3 regions of the Streptococcus hepaticus genome follow, and region 3 is predicted to be linked to each of the others. Evidence: predicted binding sites of a transcription regulator. Region 3 holds the regulator's gene; each other region holds the start of a gene.
What was found. Region 3 encodes CtsR, which represses protease genes until heat stress. Its sites were predicted from a motif close to TTGGTCAAAAAAGGTCAAANA; they were not measured.

Region 1 (6,136 bases), 220 kb from region 3:
CAATTCTTGCAAACATTTGCTTATACAGCCTTCGCTGGTGCACCTGGTATTGCTAAAAAATCACTTAAAAATGGCAATCTTGCTAGCTTCAAGTTTGCAGCAAATGGTACAGTTTGGGCATTTGCAGTAATCGGTTTTGTACTTGGTTTGATTGGTGCCCTTTCAACGGATATGTTGACTAGCCTCTTTGCCTTGATTCCACCAGTATTGATTAATGGTTTGACATTGGCAGGTAAAATGCTTCCAGCAATTGGTTTTGCAATGATTCTCTCAGTTATGGCTAAGAAAGACCTTATTCCTTATGTTCTTCTTGGTTATGTACTCGCAGTTTACTTCGGTTTGCCAGTATTGACATCCGTACCAAATGCAGATGGCGTATTGACAGCTGTATCAGCAGGTTCTGTAACAGGTGTTCCAACAATCGGTGTTGCTATTATCGCTACAATCTTTGCTCTTATTGATGTTTACAGAAAACCAGCTATGGCAAGCACAGACACGAAAGCAGAAGGAGATGACCAAGATGACTGGATCTAAAAAATTAGCAAAACGTGATTACGTTATTACAGCGCTCCGCGCCTTCTTCCTCCAAAACGGTTTCAACTACAGCAACTACCAAGGTCTTGGTTATGCCAACGTTGTTTATCCAGCATTGAAGAAATACTATGGCGCCGACAAAGAAGCACTTTGCAAAGCCTTGGATGACAATACAGAATTCTACAACACAAACCCACACTTCTTGCCATTCATCACTAGCTTGCATTTGGCAATGTTAGATAATGACCGTCCAGAAGAAGAAATCCGTGGTATCAAAATGGCCCTCATGGGACCACTTGCAGGTATCGGTGATTCACTTTCACAATTCTGTTTGGCACCACTCTTCTCAACTATTGCCGCTTCACTTGCTACAGACGGCTCTATCTTGGGGCCAATCCTATTCTTCGTCTGCATGAATGCCATCTTGACAGGTATCAAATTGGCGACTGGTCTTTACGGTTTCAAACTTGGTACAAGCTTCATTGAAAAACTCAGTGAACAAATGGCAGTAGTATCTCGTGTAGCCAACATTGTCGGTGTAACAGTTATCTCAAGCTTGGCAGCAACACAAGTGAAATTGACAATCCCATTCACCTTTAAACCTTCAGTTGAAGCAGCAGGTGCAGCACAAAAAATCGTGACAATCCAAGGTATGTTGGACAAAATCGCACCAGCACTCCTACCAGTTCTTTACACGGCCTTGATGTTCTATTTGATTAAAAACAAAAAATGGAACACTTACTGGTTGGTACTCTTGACAGTTGTCATCGGTATTATCGGTAGCTGGTTGGGAATCCTTGCCTAATCTATACATGTCGCTTTGGGATGGACAGAATTGTTCATCCCATTTTTGTCTCAAATACATAGTTTTTTCTGAAAAAAGTTTTTTTACGTGATATAATAAAAGGAAGAATTCGCTAACAAAGGAGGTGTGCGGATATGGGAAAGAAAATCACGATTACGGATATTGCCAAATTGGCAGGGACGTCTAAGACAACGGTATCTTTCTACTTGAATAAACGCTTTGATAAAATGTCCGACGAAACACGAGAGCGAATTCAGGCAGTAGTGGAGGAAACGGGCTATCGACCAAGTATGGTGGCGCGCAGCCTCAATTCTAAAAATAGTAAGTTGATTGGTGTTTTGATAGGAGATATCACTAACACCTTCTCTAATCAAATTGTCAAAGGGATTGAAAATGTGACCCAGAAAAAAGGCTATCAAGTCTTGATTGGCAATAGTAATTACGATTCAAAAAATGAAGATCAATATATTGAAAATATGCTCAATATGGGAGTAGAAGGATTTATTATTCAGCCGACTTCTAACTTCCGTAAGTACAGCCGAATTATTGAGGATAAGCAAAAACACATGGTCTTCTTTGATAGTCAACTCTATGAGCACAAGACAAATTGGGTGAAAACCAATAATTATGATGCTGTCTATGATATGGTGCAGGCCAGTATTGCAAAAGGCTATGAAAAATTTATTATGGTGACAGCAGATACCAGCCTACTTAGTACGCGAATTGAACGGGCCTCGGGTTTTGTGGATGCTTTGACAGAAAGTGGTCACGATTACGATAGTTTGGTCATTGATAATGGCCCAGATATGGAAAAAGATATTCAGCAATTTTTAGCAGAGACGGTTCCAGCGGATCAGAAGACCTTGGTATTCGCGCCAAATTGCTGGGCCTTACCAACCGTTTTGTCAGCTATGAAGCACTTGAAACTAGATATGCCACGAGTAGGACTTATCGGCTTTGACAATTTAGAGTGGACAGATTTTTCTTCTCCAACAGTTTCTACTATTGTGCAACCAGCTTTTGAAGAAGGCCAAGAAGCAGCGCGCATTTTAATTGATGAAATTGAAGGACATGCTCAGGTGGAAAATCAACAAATTTTCGATTGTCATGTGGAATGGAAAGACTCAACTTATTAAAGAAATAGAAAAAACAGACCGCGGTCTGTTTTTTCTATGCTTTTGTAGCAGCTTTGATTTGGATATTACCGCTTGATGTCATGACGGCACGTAGATTTTTCTCGTTTGGATTTTCCAAGTAGAAATCTGTAATGGCGTCTTCGATTTGGTCTTGAATGGTACGACGCAATGGACGGGCACCCATTTTTGGATCATAGCCCAAGTCAACTAATTTTTCCTTGACCTTATCGGTGACATGAAGGCTGATACCGTTGCTTGACAAGCGTTTATTGACATCATCAAGCATGAGGCTGACAATCTTAAGAAGGTTAGCTTTGCTAAGGGCTTGGAATTCAATGATACCGTCAAAACGGTTCATAAATTCAGGACTGAAGAAGTTGCCAAGTTGTCCTAAGACAGACTGGCTACGATTTTCCAGTGCAGCACCAAAACCAACGGAAGCCTCAACCTTACCAGTACCTGCATTTGAGGTCATGATGATAATGGTATCTTTGAAGCTGACTGTTCGACCTTGACCATCTGTCAATCGACCATCATCAAGGACTTGTAAGAACATGTGCATGACATCTGGATGTGCCTTTTCAACCTCGTCAAGCAAGATGAGAGAATAAGGATTACGGCGAACTTTTTCAGTCAATTGCCCAGCTTCTTCATAGCCGACATAACCTGGAGGCGCACCAACCAGCTTGGCGACAGCGTGTTTTTCCATGTATTCGGACATGTCGAATCGAATCATACTATCAGCTGAGCCAAAGAGCTCGATTGCTAACTGCTTAGAAAGTTCTGTTTTACCGACACCAGTTGGACCGACAAAGAGGAAGCTACCGATAGGACGATTTGGACTTCCAAGTCCGACACGGTTGCGACGAATGGCTTTGGCAATCTTATCTACAGCCTCATCTTGACCGATGACATGAGCCTTGAGGTCACTTGCTAGATGGATGAGTTGAGTTTGTTCTTTTTCCTTCAAATCACCAACAGGAATATTGGTTTTCTGCTCGATAATGGCTTCGATTTCTTTTTCAGTAATCAGAGGAATATCCTCTTCACTAAGGCTGGTTTTCTGCATTTCCTTGTATTTGGCAATTTGGTCACGGTAGTAGGCAGCCTTTTCAAAATCTTCATCTTGAGTTGCTTGCGCTTTGCGATTTTCAGCATCAATCAAGCGTTTGTCAATTTCTTTTGGATCAACGAAGTTGAGAGTCAGATTCATTTTTGACCCAGATTCATCTAGCAAGTCAATGGCCTTATCAGGCAGGAAGCGATCTTGGATATAGCGGTTGGAAAGAACTGCAGCCGCTTCAATCGCCTCATCAGTATAGCGAACATGGTGGTAGTCTTGGTATTTGTTTTGCAAGCCTTTTAGAATGGTGATGGTCTCGTCCACACTTGGTTCCTCCACCTTGACTGGTTGCATGCGGCGTTCAAGAGCTGCATCTTTTTCGATAATGCGGTATTCGTTGAGAGTGGTTGCGCCGACCAATTGGAGTTCGCCACGGGCAAGGGCTGGTTTGAGAATATTTCCAGCGTCCATATTTCCATCACCAGCAGAGCCGGCCCCTACGATTTCATGGATTTCGTCAATGAAGAGAATGACTTCACGACGATTGCGAATTTCTTCCATGAGCTTTTGCATCCGCTCTTCAAATTGTCCACGGATACCGGTTCCTTGCACCAGGCTGACCACATCAAGGCGGATGACTTCCTTACCTTGTAGTTTTTGTGGAACAGCGCCGTCAACAATTTTTTGAGCTAGTCCTTCGACAACGGCTGTTTTACCGACACCAGGTTCTCCGATGAGGACAGGATTGTTTTTGGTGCGACGGTTGAGGATTTCAATCACGCGTGTGATTTCTTCGTCACGGCCGATGACAGGGTCAATGTCTCCACGGCGAGCAATATCGGTCACGTTAATCCCAAATTCTTCCAGAAGACCATTAGGCTGCTGAGGTTCCTGCGGTCTTTGAGGTGGAATATTACCGCCTCTGTTTTGTCCTGCTTGGGTTGGTGGTGTTTTCCCGTAATTTGGATTTCCGGCTGGCGTACGTCCTGTAATGCCTCCAATATTATTAAAAAACTCGCTGAAAGGATCCATATCATTTGGATTATGGAAATCTCCCAGTCCTTTCAAAATGGCATTGTTTGGATCTGTCTTCATAATCTGGTAACAATTGTGGCAGAGATCCACTTGCTGTTGTTTTCCGTTAAGGTTAGTATAGAGATGAATGGTTGCGTCGTTCATGTGGCAATTTTGGCATAACATAGGCATTCTTCTTTCTTTCAAACTTGTGTATTTTATCAATAGTCAATAAAGGTCAAATACAGTTTTATTATAACAAGATTTACTTAAAATGCAAGAATCTGCTATGATTGAGAGAGAATTTTCCTGTAAAAAAACGAGACTTTCAAGAATATTGTAAGACTTTTCAAGGAAAGTATGGTAGAATACATGTATATAAAGAAATAGGAGAATTGACATGGAATCACATTTGGTGAGAATTATCAGTCGATTGGAAGCAATGGCTACTGACGGTGGCACATTGAAACGTAACTTTGAACGTGATGGCGTTGTGGTTGCTGAGGTTGCTTTCAGTCACGACGAAGAAAATGGCTCTGTATTTACCTTGCGCGATGTTGCTGCTCGTGAAACTTATACCTTCGACAGCATCGACCTTATCGCCATGGAAATTTATGAGTTGTTGTATTAAAAAGAAGCACGCAGGTGCTTTTTTTTATGTTTGAAAATGAATATTTATATCAAAGTAATTGAATAATTATTCTGCTTGTGTTATAGTAATATTTATTTTAGAAAAGATAGGATAAGAAATGAATTTTTCGTTTTTACCAAAATATTTGGATTATTATAATTATGGTGCAGTTGTTACGCTCATTATTGCTGCCTGTGTTGTCTTCTTTGGAAGCGTATTGGGGATTCTCTTGGCATTTGGTCAACGAAGCAAGTTCAAGCCTTTAGTCTGGTTTTGCAATATCTATATCTGGATTTTCCGTGGAACCCCAATGGTGGTACAGATTATGATTGCATTTGCTATGATGCACATTGCTGCGCCTTCTTTTAAACTTGGTATTTTATCCGTTGATTTGTCACGTTTGTTGCCAGGGATTATCATCATTTCCATGAACTCAGGTGCTTATGTTTCTGAGACGGTTCGTGCAGGGATCAATGCGGTGCCAAAGGGGCAGTTAGAAGCTGCTTACTCTCTAGGTATTCGTCCTAAGCAAGCTATGCGCTACGTTATCATGCCTCAGGCGCTGAAAAATATTTTACCGGCTTTGGGAAATGAATTTATCACCATTGTCAAAGACAGTTCGCTCTTGTCTACTATCGGGGTGATGGAGTTGTGGAATGGTGCGCAGACAGTTCAGTCAACCTCTTACATTCCATTGACACCACTGATTTTTGCAGCCTTTTATTACTTGATTATGACAAGTATTTTAACCTTGATTATGCAAGTATTTGAAAGAATTTTGAACAAAGGAGCTCAACATGTCTGATGCCATTATTTCAATCAAAGATTTACACAAATATTATGGAGATAATGAAGTTCTGAAAGGGATTGACCTAGACATTCAACAGGGGGAAGTGGTCGTGATTATTGGCCCTTCTGGTTCTGGTAAATCTACTTTCTTACGCACCATGAAT
Region 2 (6,136 bases), on a different contig from region 3:
TGACAATTTTCAAGTGATATTGTCTGACAATTCGAAAAAATTTCTATTTTCCAACTGTAAAGAGGGAGTGGGAAAGAACTCCTGGCAAGTAATAAAGAGTTCCCTTCGCTCCCGTATTTTCAGCTCAGGCAGAAAACGTCCACTGGACCTTTTCTCTCCCACCCCCGCACAATTGATTAGGCTATCTTTGAAGCTTGAAAGCGAACAAAGATGTCAATCAACCACTGCGTCTTGCAATTCTAGCTCAAATAAAATTAGGAGTTGGACTTTTTGCCCAGCTCCATCATTCTTTTGATTAATCTACAGAAACTGTATCAACTGTAGCTTGTTGCCCATCTTTCAAGCCCACAACGTAAACAGATTTCACTACATTGTGTTCTTTGTCGATAGACATTGTACCTGTTACACCTTCAAAATCAGCCAATTTAGCCAAGTTATCTTTGATGTCAACAGATGTTTTCGCACCTTCTGCTGCTTTAGCTGCCATATAAACTGAGTCATATGCCAACGCAGAGAACATAGATGGCTCTTCACCGTATTCTGCTTTATAGGCATCGTAGAAAGCTTTTGCCTTTTCACTTGCAGATGTTACAAATGCTGAAAGGTAGTAAACATTGTTAGCTGCTGACGTTGTCGCCAATTCCGCATATTGTGGTGAGTCAAAACCATCTGAACCAAGGATTGGTTGGTTGAGACCAAGTTCACGCGCTTGTTTTGTAATCGTACCTGTTTCATTATAGTAACCAGGCATGATGATGGCATCAAACTTTTGGTCTTTGATTTTTGTTAAAGCTGCTTGGAAGTCTTTGTCACCTGAAGCAAACGTTACTTCTGCAACAATTTCTCCTTTGAAGGCTTTTTTGAATGCCTTAGCTACACCTTTACCATAGTCAGATGAGTTATCGTAGTAAAGAACAACTTTTTTAGCGCTCAATTTTTCTGTTGCATACTTAGACATGATTTCACCTTGGTATCCGTCTGTAAAGGTTGTACGGAAGAAGTACTCTTGTGTATTTCCTTTGCTATCTACGACCAAGTCTGTTTGTGTACCTGAAGGTGTGATCATTGGAACAGCTGCTTTTGTAACGCTTGAAGTTGAAGCACCTGACGCACCTGAAGTCGCAGGACCTACGATGACATTGACACCTTCACTAGCCAAGCTGGTTGCAACTGTTGCTGCTTCTGCTGTTTCAGACTTGTTGTCTTTTGAGACAATTTCAAGTTTTTTACCATCTACACCACCATTGGCATTGATTTCTTTAGCAGCCAATTTCGCACCATTTGCTTCTGTTTGACCATAAGAAGAAACTGCACCTGACAATTCTAAGTTAAGTCCTACTTTAACTGTGTCACCAATTTTTGTACCAGTTGCGTTCGCACCTGCACCACCCGTGCTCGAAACACTTGAACAAGCTACAAGCATGGCAGCCGAGGCAAGACTCACAAGAGCCACAGCAAATTTACTTTTTTTCATAAGATTTTTCCTAAACTTTCCTTATAAATTTAATGATGTAACTAATATACTGAATTATCAGAAAATTGTCAACAAAAAAAGAAAAAGAATTTCTTGAAAACCTTTTCCTTTTTTATCGATATAAAGAACCCACAAAATCCTTGTCAATTTCCTTGAAATAAGATGGAACAACCTTCTTAACAAACTTCTCTTTTTTCAAACTAGCCATGATTTCTTCTGCCTGTTCTTGACGGACATATAAAATAGCATAACGCAGACGACGTGAATGATAGGTCAAATCTCCGTACTGGTTCAATTTACGCGCATCACGATTATAGTGCAAATAAACGGCTAAACTCAAACGTTCTTCTCTCTCAAACATGCTCTTCTCCTTTCTTTTCATTATAACACAAAAGAGAAGTCGGCTTCAACTTCTCTTTTTTTCACTGCTTATTTTAGTTCCGTATTTTTCATGATTTTGTCAATGAAGCCGTAAGCCAATGTTTCTTCAGCACTCATCCAGTAATCGCGTTCTGCGTCTTTGTGGATTTGCTTAACAGTTTTACCAGAGTTTTCTGCCAAGATTTGCTCCAAATTGTTACGTGTTTTCAAGAGGTGTTCTGCTGCAATCGCCATATCTGTTTGCTGCGTACCGCCACCAGTACCCCCCATTGGTTGGTGAATCATGTATTCAGCATTTGGCAACATGAAACGTTTACCTTTAGCACCAGATGAAGCAATGATTGTTCCCATTGAAGCTGCCATCCCCATGACAATTGTTTGCACATCAGCCTTGATGAAATTCATGGTGTCCACAATGGCAAGACCTGCTGATACAGAACCGCCAGGTGTATTGACATAAAGATAGATGTCTTTGGTTGGGTCTTGGGCATCCAAGAATAAGAGCTGGGCAATGACAGAGTTTGCCATATTGTCCTCAACAGGACCTGTCAACATGATAATACGGTCTTTTAATAAACGAGAATAAATATCGTAAGAACGTTCCCCACGACTAGTTTGTTCGATAACTACTGGAATCATACATTTCTCCATTTCTCTATTTCAATAGTTTTATTATAATTTTTTGGTCAAGAAAGGTCAAATAAAAAGTTCATTCTCTCTTTTATATAATTTCTTGACAGTGGTCATTTATAGGGTTATAATTTATATATAACAAATTTCGATATATAAACCATAAAAACATATATCCAAAAAATATATAACAAAGGAGGGAGACAGATGCATTTTCCTGTTCCAGCAGCGCTGACAGAATTTCTCATTATGAGCATATTAGAGTCCAGTGACTCTTACGGATACGAGATTTGCCAAACGATCAAATTAGTTTCTAATATCAAAGAGTCCGCTCTCTATCCCATTCTCAAACGCTTAGAGCAAGGCGATTTATTAGCCACCTATTCGCGAGAATACCAAGGAAGGATGAGAAAATACTACAGCTTAACCCAATTAGGTCATGAGGAACTAGTCCGACTCAAAGATGATTGGGATACTTATACAAGTACCATTAACGGCATTATAGAAGGGAGCATCCGCCATGACAAAAACTGAATACTTGGCCCAATTGGAAAAACATCTGAAAAAATTACCACATAAAGAATTTCAAGAGGCCCTCACTTTCTTTCACGAATACTTTGACGAAGCCGGTCCAGATCAGGAAGAGAGAATTATGGAAGAATTAGGTACTCCAAAAGAAGCAGCCAGCGAACTCATTAACAACATCCTTGACCGTCACATTCAGGGAGAGGATGATGAGGTTGCTGCTGAGAAAGTTGCCTTAGGGAAGCGGCATCTCTATACACTGATCGGTATCGGTATTTGCCTCTTATTCTCATTTTTCCTAGTGTTCGTCTTTCATTCCTTACTCGGAGTCCTAACTTTCTTCCTACTATCTTGCTTCGCTGCCTTTGCCTTCTATATTGGAAAAAACTGGCAAGAAATCCGCGAAACTAAAAAGACCGTTTGGCTGTCAACCCTCGCCATCATTTCTCTACCGATTGCCATTCCTGCTCTCTTTTTCTTAATTGGAGGTTTGCTATTTCTTATCCTCTTAATAATCGGTTTTCTTCTTGCCGGAGTTATATCTGGGCTTGCTGCTTTCATTGCGAGTTTCTATTTTATCTGGGAAGCCTTCACGCTACTTACTCAAGGTGGACATGTTTTCCTTATGGGATTGGGAATTGGACTCTGTCTTTTTGGCGGCGCCGTCCTTCTCTACTTGCTGACTGGCTTTTTCGCCTATTGGGCTTGGCAGTTTGTCAAATTCTGTTTCCACTGGATTTTGAAAAGAGGTAAACGAGCATGAAAAAGAAATTAACTATTAGTATTATTGTCGGTTTCGCCAGTGTGATTTTGGGCTTGGTTCTAGCAGGAATTGGCTTTTTCTCAGGCGGACTCGAAAAGTTAGAAAACATCAGCCAACCGCAAGAAATTCACAAATCCTATGCTAACTTAAGTAGCTTAACCTTTGAATATCTTCCGCAAAGTGTCCTTATCCAAGAATCACCAGACAATCGTTACCATGTCTCCTACTACAATTCCCCCAACAACCTTCACTCTTCTATTCGGTTAAACAAAGACAAAGATAATCTGAGCTTGTCCATCCGAAGCAGTCAGATTAGAATAAAAGGCTTCTTACAAGTCTTTGGCGAAGTTCTTGCAGAAAGAAATCTAAATAGTCAAATCATCACCATCCAAATCCCTAAAAATAAATCTCTCAAAAAATTGAAAGGGTTTAATGGGAATTCAATAACGATAGAAAATAGCAAGATTGAGACCATTGACTTTGATGGCAATATCAATCTTATGAACAGCGAAATCGCAGGAGGAAACATCAATGGCTATAGTCTCAATATCCAACAGTCCAAACTGAAGAATCTGACTATCTCTTCACCGTCTTCACCCAACTATATTTCCAACTCTACTTTAGAAAACGTGACTATTTCAGACTATCACCAATTAGACGCGCAGCAAGTGACACTTTTAGGTGAAAATACCTTCAAGCCTATTTCGGAATCTCTAACCCTGACCAATCTTGACCTGACGGATAAAAATCTTGCAGAGCTCTCCCTCAATATCAGTAATAAGATTGATAAAGCAGCCTTTGCCAAAGAATTCGGCTATACCTATGAAGGGGAAGAAAATCCAGACTACGAAGACAGCAGGGATTTCCAAAACCAAGTCGAAAACATGGGTATTTTCATAAGAGACAAGTATGCGAACCTCCCTATTACTGCTACAGATACGGAGGTCAAGCTGACTACACAGGTAGCAAATAGCAAAAATAAACTAACCATCAACACCACTAATGCAACCATTAACTTGCGAACACCGCAGTAAGATTAGAAGACACTAAAAAAGGCAGGAACATTTTCCTTGCCTTTTTAATAATTTATTTTGTACCAAACAAACGGTCACCAGCGTCACCCAAACCTGGGACGATGTAGCCATGCTCATTGAGTTTTTCATCAAGCGCTGCTGTATAGATGTCGATATCTGGATGTGCTTCTTGAAGAGCCTTAACACCCTCTGGTGCTGCTACAAGAGCAACAAATTTGATGTTTGAAGCACCACGTTTTTTCAATGACTCAATGGCCAAAATAGCTGAACCACCAGTTGCAAGCATTGGATCAACAACAAAGATGTGACGGCGGTCAATATCTTCTGGTAATTTTACCAAGTACTCAACAGGTTGCAATGTTGTTTCATCACGATACATACCGATGTGACCAACCTTGGCAGCTGGTACCAAGCTCAAGAGACCATCAACCATCCCGATACCTGCACGAAGAATTGGTACAATCGCTAATTTTTTACCAGCAATTTGTTTTTGAACCGTTGTCGTAATTGGTGTTTCAATTTCCACGTCTTCCAGTGGCAAGTCACGCAAAACTTCATAACCCATCAACATAGCAATTTCATCAACCAATTCGCGGAAATCTTTTGTAGACGTATCCTTGCGACGCAGGATTGACAATTTATGTTGAATAAGCGGATGTGAGATGACTTGGAATTTTCCCATGATAAGACTCCTTTTGGTGTTTTTTCTATTTTACCAAAAATCCTCAAAAAAAGCTTGCCAAAAATGACAAGTCTTTTATTTTTTGAAAACAAGGGCTTCGTAAGGGCGAAGAGAATCTTGTTTCTCTTCTGCTGTAGGGTAATTGTACATGAAGACTGGTGCTTCTGCTACAGGGGTATAGGTCTGTTCTTGGTCGCTGAAGTTAACGACGACTATAAATTCATCTTGCTCATCAAATTTTCGATAGGCTAATACCAGGTCATTTCCTGTTTCCAATGCCTCATACTGACCTTCCGCCATAACTGGATACTGACCACGAAGGGCTACCAATTTTTGATAAGTATAGAAGATGGAATTTTCATCTGCTAAGGCTGCATCCACATTGAGCCAGCTGTAATTCTCATTCAAACTCAACCATGGTTTGCCAGTTGTGAAACCACCATTGTCTTCACTTGACCAAGCCATCGGACGGCGAGCATTGTCACGACCTTTGACATTAATAGAGTAGATAATGTCGTCTTTTGTGTATCCTTCTTCAAGACGCTCTGCATACATGCGACGGCTTTCAATATCATCTGCCTCAGAAATATCTGTAATCGGTGTGTTAACCATACCGATTTCTTCCCCTTGGTAAATGTAAGGTGTAC
Region 3 (6,136 bases):
ATATGAAAAGGCTGGACTTTCGTCCAAACCTTCTCTATAAATCTTTCAAGTAAATATAATCCGTGTCAATGGTATCTCCCATTTGAAAATAGTGCTCTCCAACGCGGCGGAAACCATGACGGTCATAAAAGGCAAGAGCAGCATGATTGTGCTCCCAAACACCCAACCAAATAGCAGAGCAACTTTTCTCACGTGCTTTCTCTAAGGAAAAATTCATGAGCTGAGTTCCGTAGCCACGGTGTTTTCTGCTGGAACGAACATAAATCCGCTGAATTTCCATACTGTTAGCCGCCACTTGCTCCGTCTGGGCAGAACCAATATTTAGCTTGAGATAGCCAGCAATTCCCTCCGCATCCTTGAGAAAATAAACAGCTGACTCCGCATCCTTTAACTCACTTTGTAACACATCAATCGCGTAAGCTTGCGACATGTATTCTTGAATATCCTCTTCACGATTGACGGCACCAAAGGTATCGTAGTAGGTTTCTCGGCAAATATCCTGCAACTCCTCAACCTGCTCGACACCGATTTTGACAATTTCTAACATACTAGTTCTCCACAATGTCAAACTTAAGATGACCAGCTTTCACACCGATTTTCAAAGTCTGACCTGCCTTAACTTCTTCACGCAAGAGCATTTCTGCCAGCTGGTCTTCTACCTTGGTCTGGATAAGTCGGCGCAATGGGCGAGCTCCCATCTCTGGGTCGTAGCCTTCTTTGGCCAAGAGTTTCAAAGCAGATGGTTGGAACTTCAAGTCAATACCTTTTTCAGCAATCACAGCGTAAAGCGGTTTAACCATGACCTTAACTACTTCTTCCATATCCTTGTCTGACAAGCTGTGGAAAACAACCTTTTCATCAATACGGTTGATAAATTCTGGGCGATAAGCTTTTTTCAACTCTTCAAAAATCCGTTTTTCCACATGAGCCTGATTATGAGACAAGTCTGCTGCACCAAAACCAACTGTTTTATCATCTCGCAAGGCTGTTGCACCTAGATTAGACGTCATGATAATAATAGTATTTGAAAAATCAACTTTGCATCCCTTATTGTCCGTCAAAACACCATCATCCAAGACCTGCAAGAGGACATTGAAAATATCAGGATGAGCTTTTTCCACCTCATCAAAAAGAAGAACAGAGTAAGGCTTATTGCGAACTTTTTCAGTTAATTCGCCACCTTCTTCATAACCAACATAACCAGGAGGCGCTCCATTTAAGCGAGAAGCCGCAAATTTTTCCATATACTCAGACATGTCAAAACGAATAAGAGCTGATTCATCATCAAAGAGCACTTCTGCCAGCGCCTTGGCTAACTCTGTCTTACCGACGCCAGTTGGTCCCAAGAACATGAAGGAACCGATGGGACGTTTCCCTGTACGAATACCTGATTGATTTCGACGAATAGCACGGCTAATGGCGGAAATCGCTTGGTCTTGACCAATCACGCGCTTGTGCAATTCATTTTCTAGATTGAGGTATTTCTTAGCATCAGTCTTGCTTAACTTCGTCACAGGAATCCCTGACAAGCGACTAAGTGTTTCCAGAACACGGTCTTCGGTCACTTTGAGCTCATAGCTGGTGGCTTGCGCTGCAGCATCCATTTCCTTGACTAAAAGACTGGCAACCGTCTTATATTTCCCAGCTAAGAGGGCCTGATCAGCAGCAGAGATATGCGAATCTTGAACCACTGCAGTCCGACTATTTTGAACTGTAGCGCTAGCTTCATCCAGCAAATCAATAGCTGAGTCTGGCAAATTTTTTCCTGTCAAATAGCGTTTAGCAAATTTTGCAGCCGTCACAATGGCCTCATCTGTAATTTCTACCTGATGATGAACCTCGTAAGATTGTTTCAGACCACGTAAAATAGCAATACTATCCTCTACACTTGGCTCCTCAACCGTTATCTTGGCAAAACGACGAGAAAGAGCTGCATCCTTTTCAATATGCTTTTGGTACTCATCCTGCGTTGTCGCCCCTACCATATGGAGTGTCCCACGAGAAAGGGCTGGTTTCAAGATATTGGCTGCATCTAGGGTTGAGTCAATCCCTGAACCTGACCCCATAATAGTGTGAAGCTCATCAATAAAAAGAATAACCTTACCATCTTCTTCAATATCATTAATGATATTGTTCATCCGTTCTTCAAAGTCTCCGCGGAAACGAGTCCCTGCCACAACTGACATGAGCTCTAATTCGAAGACGCGCATACCAGCTAGACTAGCAGGCACTTCACCATTTGCAACACGTTGCGCCAAGCCCAGTGCCAAGGCTGTTTTTCCGACACCTGCTTCCCCAACTAAGACAGGATTGTTCTTAGTCTTTCGTGATAAAATTTGGATCATACGGGAAATTTCTTGATCCCGACCAATAACAGGTTCCATTTTGCCTTCTTTGGCTAATGCTGTCAAATCACGACTATAGTCTTCCAAACCACCACTTTGTGACTGTGGCATGCCCATCATCCCTGTTGCTGCTGTTTGAGGGCTTGGGGTCCCTCGAAGAATAAGACGAATAGCCTTCAAATCTTCCTTGCTAAAACCAGCCTTGATTTCCAAATTTTTTCGCAAATCAACCAAGCGAATCTTATCATCTGAATCCTCCAAATGAAAACCAACTCTGTCTAAAATCAATACCGCTGTCGAACGCTTATCTAAGAGCATGGCAAGGAACAAATGCTCCGTCCCCAACTGACTCGCCTTAACAACTTCTGCAATTTTTTCAGCTAATTCCATAGTTTCTTTAGCCTTTTTAGACTGTGGTAACAGATTTGTTAGCGAAACTTGCTCCTGATAGAGACGATCAGTTACTAGATAAACCACCTCTTCATAGTCAGACGCATCCACTGGATACTCTGCCAAAACAGTCCCAGCAATCGTATCTTGATTGACCACAAAAGCCAACAAAAAATGCCAGGTTTCAATAAACTCACTACCATAACGGTGAGCAATAATCTGAGCATCCTCTAAAGCACGCTCCACTCCAATCGAATACTTCATTCTAATCCTCTTTCCTGTCAATCTTACTCAAAATCTCACGCATCATCCGAGCGCGAATAAAGGAAGCCTCTTCACCTAGCACTTCATTTCTAGCTGTAGCTAAAAACAAATTGCCCTCTCTTTCTGTAATCAAGTCCTCATCAAACAAGAGCTGCATCAAATCTTGAAAGACTGGCCAAGACAGACTAATGCCCATATTTTTCTGCAAATCACGAATCAAGTCATGCTTGTCTGAAAACGTTACTCGTCCAATGCGAATGTAGCCTCCGCCACCACGCTTACTCTCCACAATGTAGCCACGGCTGGCTGTAAACCGTGTTTTAATGACATAATTAATCTGGCTAGGCACTACCTCAAATCGACTGGCCAATTCGCTCCGCTTGAGCTCTGCCACACTAGCTGTCTCCAAAATGGCCTTGATGTGTTCTTCAATATAATCCGATGTATTTTTCACGACCAACTCATTCCTTTCCACACTGACTAACTTTGACTATTCTTTTATTATATCGAAAATGAAGCCATTTGGAAAGCAAAGACCACTTTCATTCCCTCTTACTTGAAACTTCTTAACGATTTTACTATACTAAGAAAAAGGAGAAGGAGAAATCATGTTTAGTCCACAAGAATTTTTAGAAGCCGTTCAACACTTTACTGCTGTTACCCCCTCAGAAGCACAAGAATTACTCCTCAAAAAAGAGGGAGGACTGCTTTTTATAGGCCGCGAATCCTGTTCATTCTGTAGACGATTCTGCCAAACCTTGTTAGAATTTTTCAAAGAAGAAAAGCAAGAAGTTTACTTTCTTCATAGCCAACATCCTGATTATTCTCCACTGGAAATAGCTGAGCTCCGCAATCAATACCAGGTTGTTACCGTCCCTGGTCTTCTCTACGCAGCAACAGACGGTGTCCGCGTTCATTGCGATTCCAGTATGACAGCCGACCAAATCCGTGAATTCATCTCATATTAAAAATCCGAGAAAACTCTCGGATTTCTTTATTTTTTCGCAAAACGATAAACAACCAAAGCCAGAACCATCATTCCCGCAGTCAGGTAGAATGGCAAGACAAAAACATCTAAGGAAAGAGCAGCTAACAGTTTCGTTAAAATAAGTGGCGTCAAAATAACCCCAATATTTCCGGCTGTAATGGCCATACTGGTTACGAAGTTAATCTGTTTGAGCTGATACTGCTTGGCAATAGCATTGAAAACTGAAGACATGCCACCAACAAAACTAGCTCCAATCAAAATTGCTCCAATATAAAAGAGCACTTGATGATTACCCAAAGCAAACATGAGATTTCCCAATCCTATCATCCCCAACATTGTTGGTAAGGTATTTTCTTGCAAGATTTTGGCTAATTTCCCAAAGAAAATTCCCAAAACAATCCCTGAAAAAGCCAATAAGGTTAACATTTGACTAGAAGCCAAGCCACTATAACCATAACGAGTCACCATCAGACTCGGAATTTTAACAGTTGCACCAATATAGGCAATCCCAATCAAGAAAGTTATCAACATCCAAAGGACAACACCTTTGTCAAAAACAAGAGATTTTTCTACAGTTTCTTCTGAATTTGGAATTTCATCCACAAGTTTGTGGAAAACAAGGAGAACTGGCAGAGCCAAAAGATAGACAAGGAAGATATAACGAACTCCTAACAACATAGCAAAACCAACCAAGAAAGTCGTCACTGTTTTACCGATGTTCAACACAGCAGTCCGCAATCCAATCATCCCCGCACGCTTTTCGCCATCAAAATAATCACTAATCAAGCTGATAGAAAGAGAATTGTAAAGACCGATTCCCACTCCAAGTAAAAGACGGCTTAGTAAAACAAGTTGAAATTGTTGGCTAGCAAAAGAAAGCAAACCTGACAACAAAATCAAGACCAATCCAAGCTCAACAGTCCGTTTTTTCCCTAGCTTGGTCACAATCACATTACTTAAGATAACAACGATTGTAATGGTCATGGCAGGAATGGTTACCAAGGTTTCAACAGAAGTCAAGGTCAGTTTCGGATTTGCTGCATGATAAAAGTCATATAACTTTGGAATAGCGGGCGCAATAGCCAAGTGGGACATTAAAAAGAAAGAGATAGAGAGCAGAGCTGCACTCAAATAATTTTGTTTTTTCATAATTCCTCAACATAATAAAACAACAGAAAAGGCTGACGACCTGCGCCAGCCTCCATCATCTGTTGTAAATCTTATTATTTACCAAGAGCTGCTGCCATTGTAGCTGCAACTTCCGCTTCAAAGTCGTTTGAAGCTTTTTCGATACCGTCACCAACTTCGAAACGAGCAAATGTTACGGCTTTAGCGTTTACTGATTCAAGGTAAGCTTCAACTGTTTTGCTGTCGTCCATGATGTAAACTTGAGCAAGAAGTGTGTAAGCTTGGTCAACTTTCGTGTTGTCAAGCATGAAGCGGTCCATTTTACCTGGAAGGATTTTGTCCCAGATTTTTTCTGGTTTGCCTTCAGCAGCCAATTCAGCCTTGATAGCTTCTTCTGCAGCAGCAACAACTTCTTCAGTCAATTGAGCTTTTGAACCATATTGCAAGTGTGGAAGAGCTGGTTTACCAACCATTGCACGGCTTTCGTTATCTTGGTCAATAACGTGGTTCAATTGAGCCAATTCATCTTTAACGAATTGTGGGTCCAATTCAGTGTATGAAAGAACTTGTGGTTTCATGGCTGCAACGTGCATTGAAACTTGTTTAGCAAGAGCATCGTCGCCACCTTCGATAACAGTGATAACACCGATACGGCCACCGTTGTGTTGGTAAGCACCGAAGTGTTGCTCGTCAGTTTTTTCAACCAAAGCAAAACGACGGAATGAGATTTTTTCTCCGATTGTAGCAGTTGCTGATACAAATGCTTGTTCCAAAGTTTCACCTGAAGGCATTACCAAAGCAAGTGCTTCTTCATTGTTAGCTGGTTTGCCTTCTGCGATAACTTTAGCTGTTTCGTTTACCAAAGTAACGAATTGGTCGTTTTTCGCAACGAAGTCAGTTTCAGCATTCACTTCGATAACTGCTGCAACGTTACCGTTAACGTAAACACCAGTCAAACCTTCAGCGGCAACACGGTCAGCTTTTTTAGCTGCCTTAGCCATACCTTTTTCGCGAAGCAATT

Region 1: a site for CtsR is predicted at 4,777-4,797, ahead of ACHUFA_RS01425 (ATP-dependent Clp protease ATP-binding subunit). Genes of this name have one in related genera too.
Region 2: a site for CtsR is predicted at 2,538-2,558, ahead of ACHUFA_RS03395 (ATP-dependent Clp protease proteolytic subunit). Genes of this name have one in related genera too.

What each region holds. Positions count from the first base shown of each region.
Region 1 is NZ_JBINIY010000001.1:255,019-261,154, forward strand. Features, by position in the region: gene ACHUFA_RS01410 (PTS mannose/fructose/sorbose/N-acetylgalactosamine transporter subunit IIC) at 1-534, shown strand, start outside; gene ACHUFA_RS01415 (PTS system mannose/fructose/sorbose family transporter subunit IID) at 521-1,339, shown strand; gene ACHUFA_RS01420 (LacI family DNA-binding transcriptional regulator) at 1,474-2,475, shown strand; gene ACHUFA_RS01425 (ATP-dependent Clp protease ATP-binding subunit) at 2,510-4,738, opposite strand; gene ACHUFA_RS01430 (DUF1797 family protein) at 4,953-5,183, shown strand; gene ACHUFA_RS01435 (amino acid ABC transporter permease) at 5,302-5,988, shown strand; gene ACHUFA_RS01440 (amino acid ABC transporter ATP-binding protein) at 5,981-6,136, shown strand, end outside.
Region 2 is NZ_JBINIY010000002.1:199,679-205,814, reverse strand. Features, by position in the region: gene ACHUFA_RS03405 (ABC transporter substrate-binding protein) at 296-1,474, opposite strand; gene ACHUFA_RS03400 (DUF2129 domain-containing protein) at 1,587-1,835, opposite strand; gene ACHUFA_RS03395 (ATP-dependent Clp protease proteolytic subunit) at 1,904-2,506, opposite strand; gene ACHUFA_RS03390 (PadR family transcriptional regulator) at 2,693-3,019, shown strand; gene ACHUFA_RS03385 (DUF1700 domain-containing protein) at 3,006-3,773, shown strand; gene ACHUFA_RS03380 (DUF4097 family beta strand repeat-containing protein) at 3,770-4,807, shown strand; gene upp (uracil phosphoribosyltransferase) at 4,860-5,489, opposite strand; gene ACHUFA_RS03370 (glycoside hydrolase family 13 protein) at 5,565-6,136, opposite strand, start outside.
Region 3 is NZ_JBINIY010000001.1:34,951-41,086, reverse strand. Features, by position in the region: gene ACHUFA_RS00190 (GNAT family N-acetyltransferase) at 35-547, opposite strand; gene ACHUFA_RS00185 (ATP-dependent Clp protease ATP-binding subunit) at 549-2,999, opposite strand; gene ACHUFA_RS00180 (CtsR family transcriptional regulator) at 3,001-3,459, opposite strand; gene ACHUFA_RS00175 (DUF6568 family protein) at 3,608-3,967, shown strand; gene ACHUFA_RS00170 (MFS transporter) at 3,994-5,136, opposite strand; gene tsf (translation elongation factor Ts) at 5,211-6,136, opposite strand, start outside.